Regions from separate parts of the Riemerella anatipestifer ATCC 11845 genome, predicted to be linked through region 2. Evidence: riboswitches for the same ligand, from Rfam matches in the RefSeq annotation. Region 2 holds a riboswitch; each other region holds the start of a gene.
The links. A riboswitch is a leader RNA that binds a small molecule or an ion and turns the genes downstream of it on or off. The one in region 2 is predicted to bind S-adenosylmethionine.
Positions count from the first base shown of each region.

Region 1: linked by a shared signal. The riboswitch ahead of RA0C_RS07180 (Na+/H+ antiporter NhaC family protein) and the one ahead of RA0C_RS10000 (homocysteine S-methyltransferase family protein) in region 2 are both predicted to bind S-adenosylmethionine.
Region 3: linked by a shared signal. The riboswitch ahead of RA0C_RS10585 (alpha/beta fold hydrolase) and the one ahead of RA0C_RS10000 (homocysteine S-methyltransferase family protein) in region 2 are both predicted to bind S-adenosylmethionine.

Region 1 is NC_017045.1:1,509,577-1,513,727, reverse strand. It holds gene RA0C_RS07195 (hypothetical protein) at 1-207, shown strand, start outside; gene RA0C_RS07190 (Arm DNA-binding domain-containing protein) at 494-853, shown strand; gene RA0C_RS07185 (hypothetical protein) at 966-1,772, shown strand; SAM-I-IV-variant riboswitch at 1,899-1,995, shown strand; gene RA0C_RS07180 (Na+/H+ antiporter NhaC family protein) at 2,070-3,371, shown strand; gene ftsH (ATP-dependent zinc metalloprotease FtsH) at 3,439-4,151, opposite strand, start outside.
Region 2 is NC_017045.1:2,123,163-2,127,313, reverse strand. It holds gene metH (methionine synthase) at 1-1,124, opposite strand, end outside; gene RA0C_RS10000 (homocysteine S-methyltransferase family protein) at 1,121-2,134, opposite strand; SAM riboswitch class I at 2,202-2,304, opposite strand; gene RA0C_RS09995 (proline dehydrogenase family protein) at 2,482-3,654, opposite strand.
Region 3 is NC_017045.1:1,894,589-1,898,739, reverse strand. It holds gene RA0C_RS09010 (trimeric intracellular cation channel family protein) at 1-73, opposite strand, end outside; gene coaD (pantetheine-phosphate adenylyltransferase) at 102-560, opposite strand; gene RA0C_RS09000 (D-alanine--D-alanine ligase) at 567-1,550, opposite strand; SAM riboswitch class I at 1,686-1,791, shown strand; gene RA0C_RS10585 (alpha/beta fold hydrolase) at 1,852-2,790, shown strand; gene RA0C_RS10580 (ACT domain-containing protein) at 2,812-4,151, shown strand, end outside.

The DNA.
Region 1 (4,151 bases), 610 kb from region 2:
ATTGAAGAGATTAAAAACACTCTAAAGTGCAAGTATTCCCTTGCTACCTATGAGGTGCATCTCAATTATGATTTATATGAATATTATGCAGGAGAAATACAACTATTTCTAGTTTTAAAGAAACCTAATAGCTTACTTATAATCTATGGCAACTCATCTTCTTTAGAAGAAATAAAATCTAATGCTCTAGAAGAAATTTCAGACTAAAAGGCATACTTTTAGGCATACCCTAATTCAGAAAAAAATGAAAGACATTAAATATCAAAATGTAAAAATATAAAGTTCGAGCCCAGCAGGAGGAGCAAAAAGACTTACAGAAATGTAGGTCTTTTTTGTTTTATACTGATTTTAAAGTATTTGATTGCTATTTCTGCTATTCTATTTATTTACAACATTTGATTTTTCACAACTAAAAGGCTTATGAAAGGCTAACATTTGGGTTGCAACTTTTTTTACTTGGGTTGCAACATTTATAACATCTAAAATCACAGCAATGAATACAGACATTTTAAAAATATTATTTGTAATTTCAGCTTCAAGAATAAATAAGCAAGGATTCGCTCCATTAAATTGTAGAATCACCTACAATTCAGAAAGGAAGCCTTTTGCAACAGGATTATTCATAAATCCTGATAACTGGAATTCTAAAAAACAAAAAGCATTTCCACCCAATGAAGAAAACATCTTTATCAATACACAATTAAGCCTGATTAAAAATAACATTAATCAGGCTTTTTTATTCCTTCAAGTTAAGGAAGAAAAATTTGATGTAAATGACATCTATACACAATATAAAGGAGAAACTTTAGCTATTTTTTATCCATACATACTGCATATTCCAGATATCATTTAAGACAAATCAAATATAAGTTAATAGATTGCTTTTAAAATAACTATGGTAAAATTATCCAATAGACTGTTAATTAGATTGCAAGTTTGTATTTTTGGAACTTAAAAAGTAAGCTATGAAGAAAATTTTATTAGTGTTTTTATGTGTGGGCTTTACCGCTTGCCAAAGGAGTGCAGACAATGTAGCAAATACATATAATACTCCAAAAGAAAGCAGTAAGATATTACCAAAGTTGATAAAAGTAGAAGAAAAGGGATATGATAGACTTGCCAACTGTACCCCTTATAATTACAATGAAATTACAAGCTATAAATATGATAGTGATAATAACTTAATCAGTTCCACCTCTTCTAATAATGATAGGGTAACCTACTTTAATCATTCTGAGGGCACGTTAGATAATGTTACATTCAGCCATTATCCTCTTACATCTATGAAGTTTTATTATACAGGAAATAAGGTAACCGAAGTGAGATACATTGCTCCTATTGGTTGGCATACCCAAAGCGATGTAGTAAGATACATTAGCCTTAAGTACGACTCAAACGGAAAGCTAACAGATGTTCACTTTAGAACACCAAAATTCAATAGCGAACATGTAGAACATATTTTATACAAAGGAAACGAAATAAGTAGAATATCAACACTACAGGGAGATTATAATTACGAATACGAAACAAAATACAATCCTTTTAAAAACCTTAGCGAACCAGTTAAAATTGCTTTTGCCCTAATTGACGGTGGTAATAGTTTTAGAATAGAAGATGATAATTATATAGGCTTTTGGGGAGAGTATATGTTGAAACAGACAAATACTAATAATACTTATAAAGCCAACAATTACATTTCAGAAATGTACAAAAGTAATATAAGCGATTGCTCTAACAACAGTTATATCCGTGTGAATATTGAGTATAATTAGTTAATTGTTGAATTCAATATTTTAACACTATATATCAAATCATTAGAGAAAATATATGATAATTTGTTTAAACTTTATTGAATAAAATTTAGACAACTCTTAATTAAATTTCTATATTTGCACCACTGTATTTATCAAGAACCTTAATAGAAAGGTAGCAACCTGCAACAACAAGCAAGGTGCTAAAAAGATAAGCCTTAACAAAGGAAAAAATGTTGTCTTTAAGTATTCCACATTATTTTTCTTAAAAACACAATAAGGTTCATTGATGGATACAGACTAAAAACTGTATTGGAAATGAAAAAAACCTCTGTTATCTCTGTTGTACCTCTATTGGTATTCGTGTTTACCTTTATTGGCAGTGGTATTTATTTTAACGATTTTTACGCTTTGCCTTCTCCCATTGCTGTGATGGCAGGTATTGTAGTGGCTTTCATTTTATTTAAAGAGTCTTTTAATGAAAAAATAGATACTTTCCTAAATGGTTGTGGCGACCACAAGATACTCAATATGTGTATCATCTATCTCCTTGCTGGAGCTTTTGCGGTGGTATCTAAGTCCATAGGAAGCGTAGACATTATCGTGGATTTTGGAGTGAGTCTAATTTCCTCCTCGTACATTCCTTTGGGTATTTTTATTATCGCTGCTTTTATTTCTATATCGTCTGGAACTTCCGTAGGAACTATTGTAACTCTAGGCTCTGTGGTTGTTGGATTTGCCGATAAAGGGATAGATATTAACCTATTAGGAGCAGCACTATTAGGAGGTGCTATGCTAGGTGATAACCTTTCTGTAATTTCGGACACCACTATAGCCGCTACCCAATCACTAGATTGTGAGATGAAGGACAAGCTAAGGACCAATCTTAAAATAGCTATTCCTGCAGCCATTATTACCTGCGTATTATACGTCATACTAGCAAACGTAATTTCCACGCCTACCGAACTCAATACCACAACATCTGTAGATACTCGCCAATTATTTCTCACCTTACCCTATTTATTGGTGATTATCCTTTCTCTTGCGGGTATCAATGTTTTTTTAGTGCTTCTACTGGGTATTGTATTCAGTAGTTCTTTAGGGTTTTTCATTTTGGATTTTGGAGTATTGGAAATCAGTAAAAAAGTATATGAAGGCTTTACAAGTATGCAAGAAATCTTTATACTTTCACTTTTTACAGGTGGTTTGGCCGCTTTAGTTGAGAAGGCAGGAGGAATGGAATTTCTTCTTAACAGAATAAAAAAAATTATTTCAGGAAGAAAATCTGCTTTACTAGGTGCAGGTACACTTGTAAGTCTTGTAGATATTGCAACTGCCAATAATACAATCGCTATTATTATATCAGGTAAAATTGCTAAAAATATAAGTACACACTATAAAATAGCTCCTAGATTTATGGCATCTGTACTAGATATTTTCTCCTGTGTTATACAAGGGCTACTCCCTTATGGAGCTCAGATACTTATTATCATTGGACTAAGCAATAACCGTATTGATTACTTCAACCTAGTAAGCTATACTTTTTATCCCATTTTATTGCTTTTATGCGTACTCCTTTGGATTTTTTTCTCTAAAGAAGAGAAGAAAGCACAAATATAAAAAACAAAAACAGACCACTTTTTTGATATGGTGGTCTGTTTTTTTTATTTAATTTTCTATTATTGATTTAGCCCTTGTTTTCTTCATCATTGTCAATTACTACTGGTTCATCATATTTCTTAACCTCCTCTATAGAGGAAACTGGAGTTTCAGTAAGTTCTGGATCCCACGCTCTCTTGCCAAATATCGCTTCTAAATCTTCACGGAAGATAACTTCTTTCTCAAGGAGCTTATCCGCCAATGCATCTAGTTTATCTCTATTTTCATTTAAAATATTGATAGCTCTTTGGTATTGACCTTCGATGATTTTAGAAATTTCCTCATCTATCATTTTAGCCGTCTGTTCAGAATAAGGTTTCCCAAAGCTATATTCCTGCTGTCCTGAACTATCATAATAAGAAATATTACCTACCTTATCATTTAAACCATAAATGGTAACCATCGCTTGAGCCTGTTTCGTAACTCTTTCCAAATCAGACAAAGCTCCCGTAGAGATGGTTCCAAATACTACTTGCTCCGCTGCTCTACCACCTAGAGTTGCGCACATTTCGTCTAGCATCTGCTCTGTAGTAGTAAGCTGTCTTTCCTCTGGAAGATACCAAGCTGCACCTAAAGAACGCCCTCTAGGAACAATAGTTACCTTAAGCAACGGTGCTGCGTGTTCTACTAACCAACTAATACTCGCATGACCAGCTTCGTGGAACGCTACCCTTCTCTTCTCGGAAGGCTTAATTGCTTTATTTTTCTTCTCTAATCCACCTATAATTCTGTCCACTGCAT
Region 2 (4,151 bases):
ACGCCCATACCTGTCATAAGGTTATTTTCTATTATATCTAAAGGCTTTTCACTCACTTTAAGAGCGGCGTCCATATCTTCCTCTACAAAGCGGTCGATACCCTTTACTAATGAGTAGGTAATTCGTTCTTGCAAAGATTGTTCTCTCCACGATAAATCTTCTACCTTTTCCTTTTTGGTAGATTTATGCGTTTCTGAATATTCTAGTAGGCGTTCTGTAGCATCATCTTTTCGGTCTAATATAACATCTTCTACTAGGGTTAGAAGTTCTTTAGGAATTTCGTCATACACCTCTAACATAGTAGGGTTTACAATCCCCATATTCATTCCTGCTTGTATGGCGTGGTATAAAAATACCGAGTGCATGGCTTCCCTCACGGTATCATTACCTCTAAAAGAAAACGACACATTACTCACGCCTCCACTTACCGAAGCATACAGTAAATTTTGTCTTACCCATCTCGTCGCTTCAATAAAATCTATAGCGTTTCGTCTGTGTTCTTCCATTCCCGTAGCTACAGGAAATATATTAAGGTCAAAAATAATATCCTCTGGAGCAAAGTTGACTTTATCCACCAAAAGGCGATAAGACCGCTCCGCGATTTCTATCCTTCTGTCATAAGTATCGGCTTGCCCCACTTCATCAAAAGCCATAACAATAACCGCCGCACCGTATCTTTTTATTTTTTTAGCTTGATTGATGAATTCTTCTTCGCCACCTTTAAGGCTAATGGAGTTGACCACCGCTTTACCCTGCACGACCTGTAACCCAGCCTCTAAAATCTCCCACTTGGAAGAGTCTATCATAATCGGAATACGAGCAATATCAGGCTCGGAAGCGATGAGGTTTAAGAATTTTACCATAGCTTCTTTACCGTCAATAAGTCCATCGTCCATATTGACATCTAAAATCTGAGCTCCACCTTCTACCTGATGCCTTGCAATATCTAATGCTTCGGAATAGTTGCCTTCTTTTACCAGCCTTAAAAATCGTTTAGACCCTGCAACATTGGTTCTTTCCCCAACATTCACAAAGTTAGATTCGGGAGTGATGATAAGCGGCTCTAATCCTGACAATTTAAGTGGTCTCGCAGGAAGTTCTAATTGATGATGATTTCCTTTCATACGAGATTAAGTTTTCTAGGTTCATAATGTTGTACCAATTCGGCAATGGCACGGATATGCTCTGGCGTTGTACCACAACAGCCCCCAATGATATTGACTAACCGTTTATCTAAATACTCTTTAACTTGCTCTGCCGTTTGCTCTGCCGTTTCATCGTACGCTCCAAAAGCATTGGGCAACCCCGCGTTAGGATACACCGAAATGTAAAAGTTGGAATGTTCTGACAAAGCCTGTAAATAAGGCGTAAGCTGCTTAGCTCCCAAGGCACAATTAAGCCCTACACTCAGCAAGTCTAAATGAGAAACCGAGATAAGAAAAGCCTCCGCTGTTTGTCCACTAAGGGTTCTCCCAGACGCATCGGTAATTGTACCTGATACCATAATGGGGATTTTGGTATTTCTCTCCTCCGCCAACTCATCAATGGCAAACAAAGCGGCTTTGGCGTTAAGCGTATCAAAGATGGTTTCAACGAGTAAAATATCAGCACCACCTTCTAGTAATGCTTTTGCCTGTTGCTTGTAGGCTTTTCTTAAATCTTCAAAGGTAATTGCCCTATACCCTGGGTCATTAACATCTGGAGACAACGATGCCGTTCTGTTAGTAGGTCCCATTGCCCCTGCCACAAAACGAGGTTTATCTGGATTGTTTTCGGTGTAAACTTCACAAAGTTTTTTAGCAATTCTAGCCGATTCATAATTGAGTTCTTCCACCAAAGACTCCATTGCGTAGTCTGCCATTGCAATGGTAGTGCTAGAAAAGGTGTTGGTTTCTATAATGTCTGCCCCTGCGTCCAAATATAGGCGGTGTATCTCTTCTATGGCTTGTGGCTGTGTGAGGGATAGCAAGTCGTTATTCCCTTTAACAGGGTGCTCCCAATCTTTAAAGCGTTCGCCACGATAGTGTTCTTCGGTAAAATTATACCGTTGTATCATAGTGCCCATAGCACCGTCCAAAATAAGTATCCTTTTTTGGAGCAAGGCATCGAGCTGATTAAATATATTAGTTTCCATTTCAATAAAGTTTAAAAAATCATTGAAATGTTAAAAAGAAAGCTCAAAAGGTAAAGTAGAAATCTTTTAGTTATCTATCCCCAAATAGGTAGAATGTAGCACCTTCTTTCTTGATGAAAGGGTTGCTAAGGCTTCACAGGGTCTAGTCCCTCCGCCTTTCTTGATAACATTTCCGATGATGTTAAGGTACAAATACAGCACAAATATAGACCTTAGGTTTTGAATATCCAAAAGAAACAAATTTTTTTTTGAAACAAGTACAACTTTAACCTAATAACCCTGCTCTAAAATAAAAAAGCCAAAGTAAAAGGCTTTACTTTGGCTTTTTTGTATATCTTGGATAGATTTTATCTTTCTGTTTTTCTTCTTTTCAGTTCTCTTTCTATTAGAGATAGCTCTCTACCCGTTTGTCCTGCCACGGAAGTGTTTTCTTGAGCTCTTCTCGTAAGGTATGGCACCACATCTTTCACTGGACCGTAAGGCAGATATTTACATGCATTATATTTTTGGTTTCCTAGATAGTAAGTGATATTATCACTCATTCCATACAGTTGTCCAAAATGGATTTGTTGGAAGTCATTCGGTAGCCCTTTTTCTTTCATTCTATCCATTATTAGCTCCGTAGATTTCTCGTTGTGAGTTCCAAAGAACGCCGAAACTTTGTCTAAATTCGTCATTACAAAATCTATCCCCGCATTATAATTATCATCAGAAGCCTGTTTTGTTGGTTGGATAGGTGATGGGTAGCCCATTTTTTCTGCTCTTTCTCTTTCTTTCTCCATATAAGCCCCTCTCACAAATTTGTAGCCTAAGTAGTAACCTTTAGATTTAGCTCTTTCTAAGTCTTCGGCTAGATACTCCAATCTTCCTGTTCTATACATCTGAATGGTATTCCACACAATGGCTCTCTCCTTATTATAACGAGATTTCATTTCGTTTACCAAATCATCTACGGCTGTTTGTATCCAAGACTCTTCGGCATCTACCATTACTATCACACCTTTGTCGTATGCTAACTGACAAACTTCTTCGTAGCGTTTCACTACCCTGCTCCACTCTTCTTTTTCTGAACTTGTTAGCTCTTTTTTCGCCTGAACTTCTGCATATAAATCTAACCTCCCAAATCCTGTTGGTTTAAAAACTACAAAAGGAATGGCAGGATTCCCCGCAGCGTATAGAATATTTTGTTTTATTTCTTCGCAAGTATGGTCAAAGGCTTGTTCTTCTTCTTTACCTTCTATGGCATAATCAAAGATGCTGCCTATATGACGCTGATACATCTCATTAACTACTTTCTGGCTTTGCTCTCTAGTAACGCCACCACAAAACTGTTGGAATAATGTTTTTTCGACAACCCCCTCCACAAAAGGGAAATTATTTTTAATACTAAAGTTAAGAAGGTTTATCCCTATACTAGTCAATTGTGGAAACTTAATCATAGTAAACATCCACTTTGCTTTCTCTAGCTGTTCTGTTGTTTTATCTGCAAAAGCGACTTTGGTATCGTTAAAAAGACTCATTATTAGTTGTTTTTTATATGACGGCAAATTTATCTAATTTATTCGATTTAAAACTAATTTCTTTATTAAAATTTAGTTCCTTTTAAATAATCGTTGATAATAGCAAATACTCCAAATAAGCCAATAGAGTTTAATTTATTTTTATAATTTAGCTGTGATGAAAATGACTTTACAATAACAAACAACATATTATTAAATGCAAATTAACTTAGGTTTTACTTATCATTTTATTAAAAATCTAATTCTCTCTTCTTTTATTATTTGGGGAATAGGAATTCTTGACTTTTATATCCGTATCTATAGCTTAGCTGCCGTACATGTTTGGATTATACCGTTTCTCTGTTCTGTTTTACTGTTAGTTGTGCATAAATTATTCTTTGATGATATCCCAATAATATCAATTATTATTGTGGTATTATGCTTATCAGCTTTTAATATAATTGACGCGTTTAGCCTTCATTGTGATAAAGATATTCAACAAAGTTACATACTTAGGG
Region 3 (4,151 bases), 230 kb from region 2:
CAGCAAAACTACCAGACATAGCAAAAGACATAGTTCCTAGAAATTCTATTAAAAAATTGATATTTTCGTGCATTATTTTATCAAAAATAAAACTAAATATTTTATACCCTTACGGCATCTGGCACTAAGAGTTCGTACTCACCGCCATGGCTTATAATTTCTCTTACAATACTACTGCTAATAAACGATTTACCCGAAGATGTTAAAAGGAAAACCGTTTCCAACTTTTTGTGTGCCAAAGTTCTATTTGTATGTGCGATGGCTTTTTCAAACTCAAAATCGGCAGGATTTCTTAATCCTCTTAGAATAAACTGAGCGTCTTTCTCCATACAGTAATCCACCGTAAGCCCTTCAAACGAATCCACCTCTACATTCCCAAAATGAGACACCGATTTTTCTATAAACTCTATCCTTTTTTCTAGTGGAAACATATAATGTTTTTGAGAGTTTTGCCCAATAGCAATAATGAGACGGTCAAAAAGTTTAGACGCTCGTTCTATAATATCATAATGACCTAGAGTAATAGGGTCAAAAGACCCTGGAAATACAGCTACTTTCATATTTTATTATTTTGCTAGCGCTTTTTCTACCTCGTTTCCGCACAAATCTTTAATGGAGATACCGTAAATTCTCGCTTGTTGAGGAAGGATACTCGCAGGTGAAAACCCAGGGTTAGTATTCATTTCTAGCATATAAGGCACACCGTTCATAATAATATATTCACTTCTAGAAAACCCTTTCATTCCTAAAGAGTTATAAGCTCTTTTTGCAACTTCCTCTACTCTTAATCTAGTAGCCTCATCTAGCCTTGCTGGTGTAATCTCTTGAGACGCTCCTTGATACTTTGCTTCGTAATCAAAAAATTCTGTTTCTGGGATAATTTCTGTAATGCCTAAAACAATAGTCTCACCTTTATAATCTAGCACACCCACAGATACCTCCATACCGTCTAAGAAACTTTCTACTAAAACCTCATCGTCTTCCAAAAATGCTTTTTCTAAAGCTGCTTCAAACTCCGAAACCTCTTTTACCTTAGAAATTCCTAAAGAAGAACCACTTTGATTAGGCTTTACAAATAGAGGCAGTTTTAACTCGTTGATAATTTTATCTTTATCATAAGCCTCTCCTTTTTTTATGTAGAAACTTTTAGCAGACGGAATACCATACTTTGCTAATACAGCCAAAGTATCTTTTTTATTAAAGGTAAGTGCACTTTGGTAAAAATCACACCCTGTATATTTTTGACCAATAGCGTCCCAATATGCCTGTAACACACCATTTTCACCTGGTGTCCCGTGAATGGTATTAAAACAAACATCAAAACGCAGTACTTCTCCACTAGGTAGATTTACAGAAAAATCTCCTTTTTGTATTGGTAGTTTAGCCTCATTTTCGTCTAAATAAAACCAACCTTCCTTAAGAACTACCACTTTATAGACATTATATAAATCACGGTCTAAAGAGTCGTAAATTAGTTGTCCACTTTTTAGGGAAACTTTGTACTCATCGGAGTATCCGCCCATAACTACGGCTATATTTTTTTTGCTCATCAGAATCTATAAATAAAAGTTGGATGCAAAGTTAGTTAATTTTAAACGCAAGGTTTTATTTTTTCGTTGAAAATATTGTTTAAAACAAAAAATAGTCTATCTTTGCTCTGTATTAGTTCATTGAAAAACTAGGAAATGTTATCAAGAAAGGTGGAGGGAATAGACCCTGTGAAACCTTGGCAACCCTTCCTTAACGGAAGAAGGTGCTAAATTCTACCAAAGTTTTTTGGATAGATAACATCAAGAAAAGACCTCTTATTTCTTGGCAACATTTCAGTTATTTAAAACTTATAATAAAAGAATGTTGCATCACCTCAAAATTAAAGACTATTTAACAACTACTAGATATAGTACGGATATCTCGCTTAGCTATGAGCTATTTGGGTTGCCTTTACATACAGCTCCTATTGTACTCATCAATCATGCTCTAACGGGAAACTCTAATGTGGCAGGAACAAAAGGTTGGTGGCAAGATTTGGTGGGAGCAGGAAAAACCATTGATACCAACAAACTCACAGTCATCTGTTTTAATATCCCTGGTAATGGTTATAATGATTTCTTTATTGATAATCCACAAGCCTTCACTACTCAAGATGTGGCTCAGCTATTCCTTTTAGGGTTAGAACAACTTAAAATTAAACAATTAGACTATCTTATAGGTGGCTCCATCGGTGGTGCTATAGGTTGGGAAATGCTCAATCTTAATAAAAACTTATCCAAAGTATTTGTGCCTGTAGCCTCGGATTTTAAAACGACCGATTGGCTGAATGCCCAATGCTTAGTTCAGAAATACCTCCTAGAGAACGGCGAAAAACCTCTACAAAAAGCGAGAACTCACGCAATGCTTTGTTATAGAACTCCCTTTTCACTCAATAAAAGATTCAAAAGACAAAAAGGAGACGATACTGACCTACTGCAATCTCACGAATGGCTCAATTTCCACGGAGAAAGCCTTAATGCAAGGTTTACTCTAAAGGCTTATTTACTAATGAACCATCTGCTAACCACCATTGCGGTTGATGAGTCTTCGTTAACTGAAATAAAAACAGAATTCCATTTGGTAGCGGTGGATAGCGATTTATTTTTCCCTGCCTTTGAGATTGAAGAAACCTATCAACTTTTAAGAAACAATAATGCTAATGCCTACTACCACGAAATAAAATCGGTACACGGGCACGATGCCTTCCTTATGGAATACGAACAAATGAAACATATATTCAAATCAATTATTAAATATTAAATCAACTTAAAAAATTATATTATGCCTAATCAAGAAAACCTTAACATATATCCAAACAAAGCCATCATCAATTTTGAAGGCAAGGACTTTCTAGGTCAAATAGGGATAGACTCTCGTATATTTAACGCTCTTAATAGAGCCAACATTAGCGTTGGTGTTATCTCTCAACAGGCTATAGAAAACGGCATCTCTGTACTCGTAGATGAAAGCAATGCCGAAGATGCAGTACAATGCCTAAAAGAAGAGTTTAAAAATGAAATTAACCAAGGGATTGTAAGCCAAATTTATAGTGTAGATGGTATTACTGTCATTGGTCTGGTAACGTCTGATTTCAACAAAATACTTACCGAACTCCAGCGTAACAAAATTTTCCCGTTACTTCTTAACCAAGTGGCTTCGGCGGGGCGTGTAAACATTGTAGTAGCGACCAACCAAGCCGAAAAAACCAAAAACATTATAGAAACCGAACTTTATGGCAAACCTAAAGCGGTACATTTAGTATTGTTTGGGCATGGTAATGTGGGCGGTACTTTGATAGAGCAAATCTTAGATTCTGCTTACGATATTTTGCAACGAAAGCGGATAGACCTTAAAATCGTAGCGATAGCCAACTCTAAAAATATTGTTTTTAACAAAGGGGGCTTCGGAAGCGATTGGCGACAAAAAGTGAGATTTGCTAGTACCCAAAATACTTTGGAAGATTTATTTCAATTTGTGAAAGAGCATCAATTTGAAAATCTAATTGCTGTGGACAATACCGCTAGTAAAGACTTTGTAAAAAACTATCTAGAACTAGCGGAACAAGGTTTTGATTTGGTTTCTTCCAACAAAATTTACAATACTCTTCCGATTGGAGAATACAAAAAACTAAGACGTGCCCTAGAAAAAAACAAAAAGAAATACCTCTACGAAACCAATGTAGGAGCAGGGTTACCATTGATAGATACCATTAAGCTCCTTCATCTTTCTGGCGAAGACATTACACGTATTAAAGGGGTATTTTCGGGGTCGCTTAGCTATATATTTAATAATTTTTCAGTAAGAGGAGATGCCTTTTCTACTATTATTAAAGAAGCCATGGAAAAAGGCTTTACCGAGCCTGACCCAAGGGAAGACCTTTCAGGAAATGATGTGGCTAGAAAACTGCTAATCTTAGCACGAGAACTAGACTTAGTAAATGAATTTGAGGACATCAATATCCAAAACCTCATTCCTGAAAACCTTTCTGATATTAGTAAAGAAGATTTCATTTCAAGACTAAATGAGCTAGATGATGCCTATCAAAAGATTAAAGACAACCAAGAAACAGGCTATGTTCTGCGTTATGTAGGTGATTTGCACGGCAACCTAAGAGAAGACAA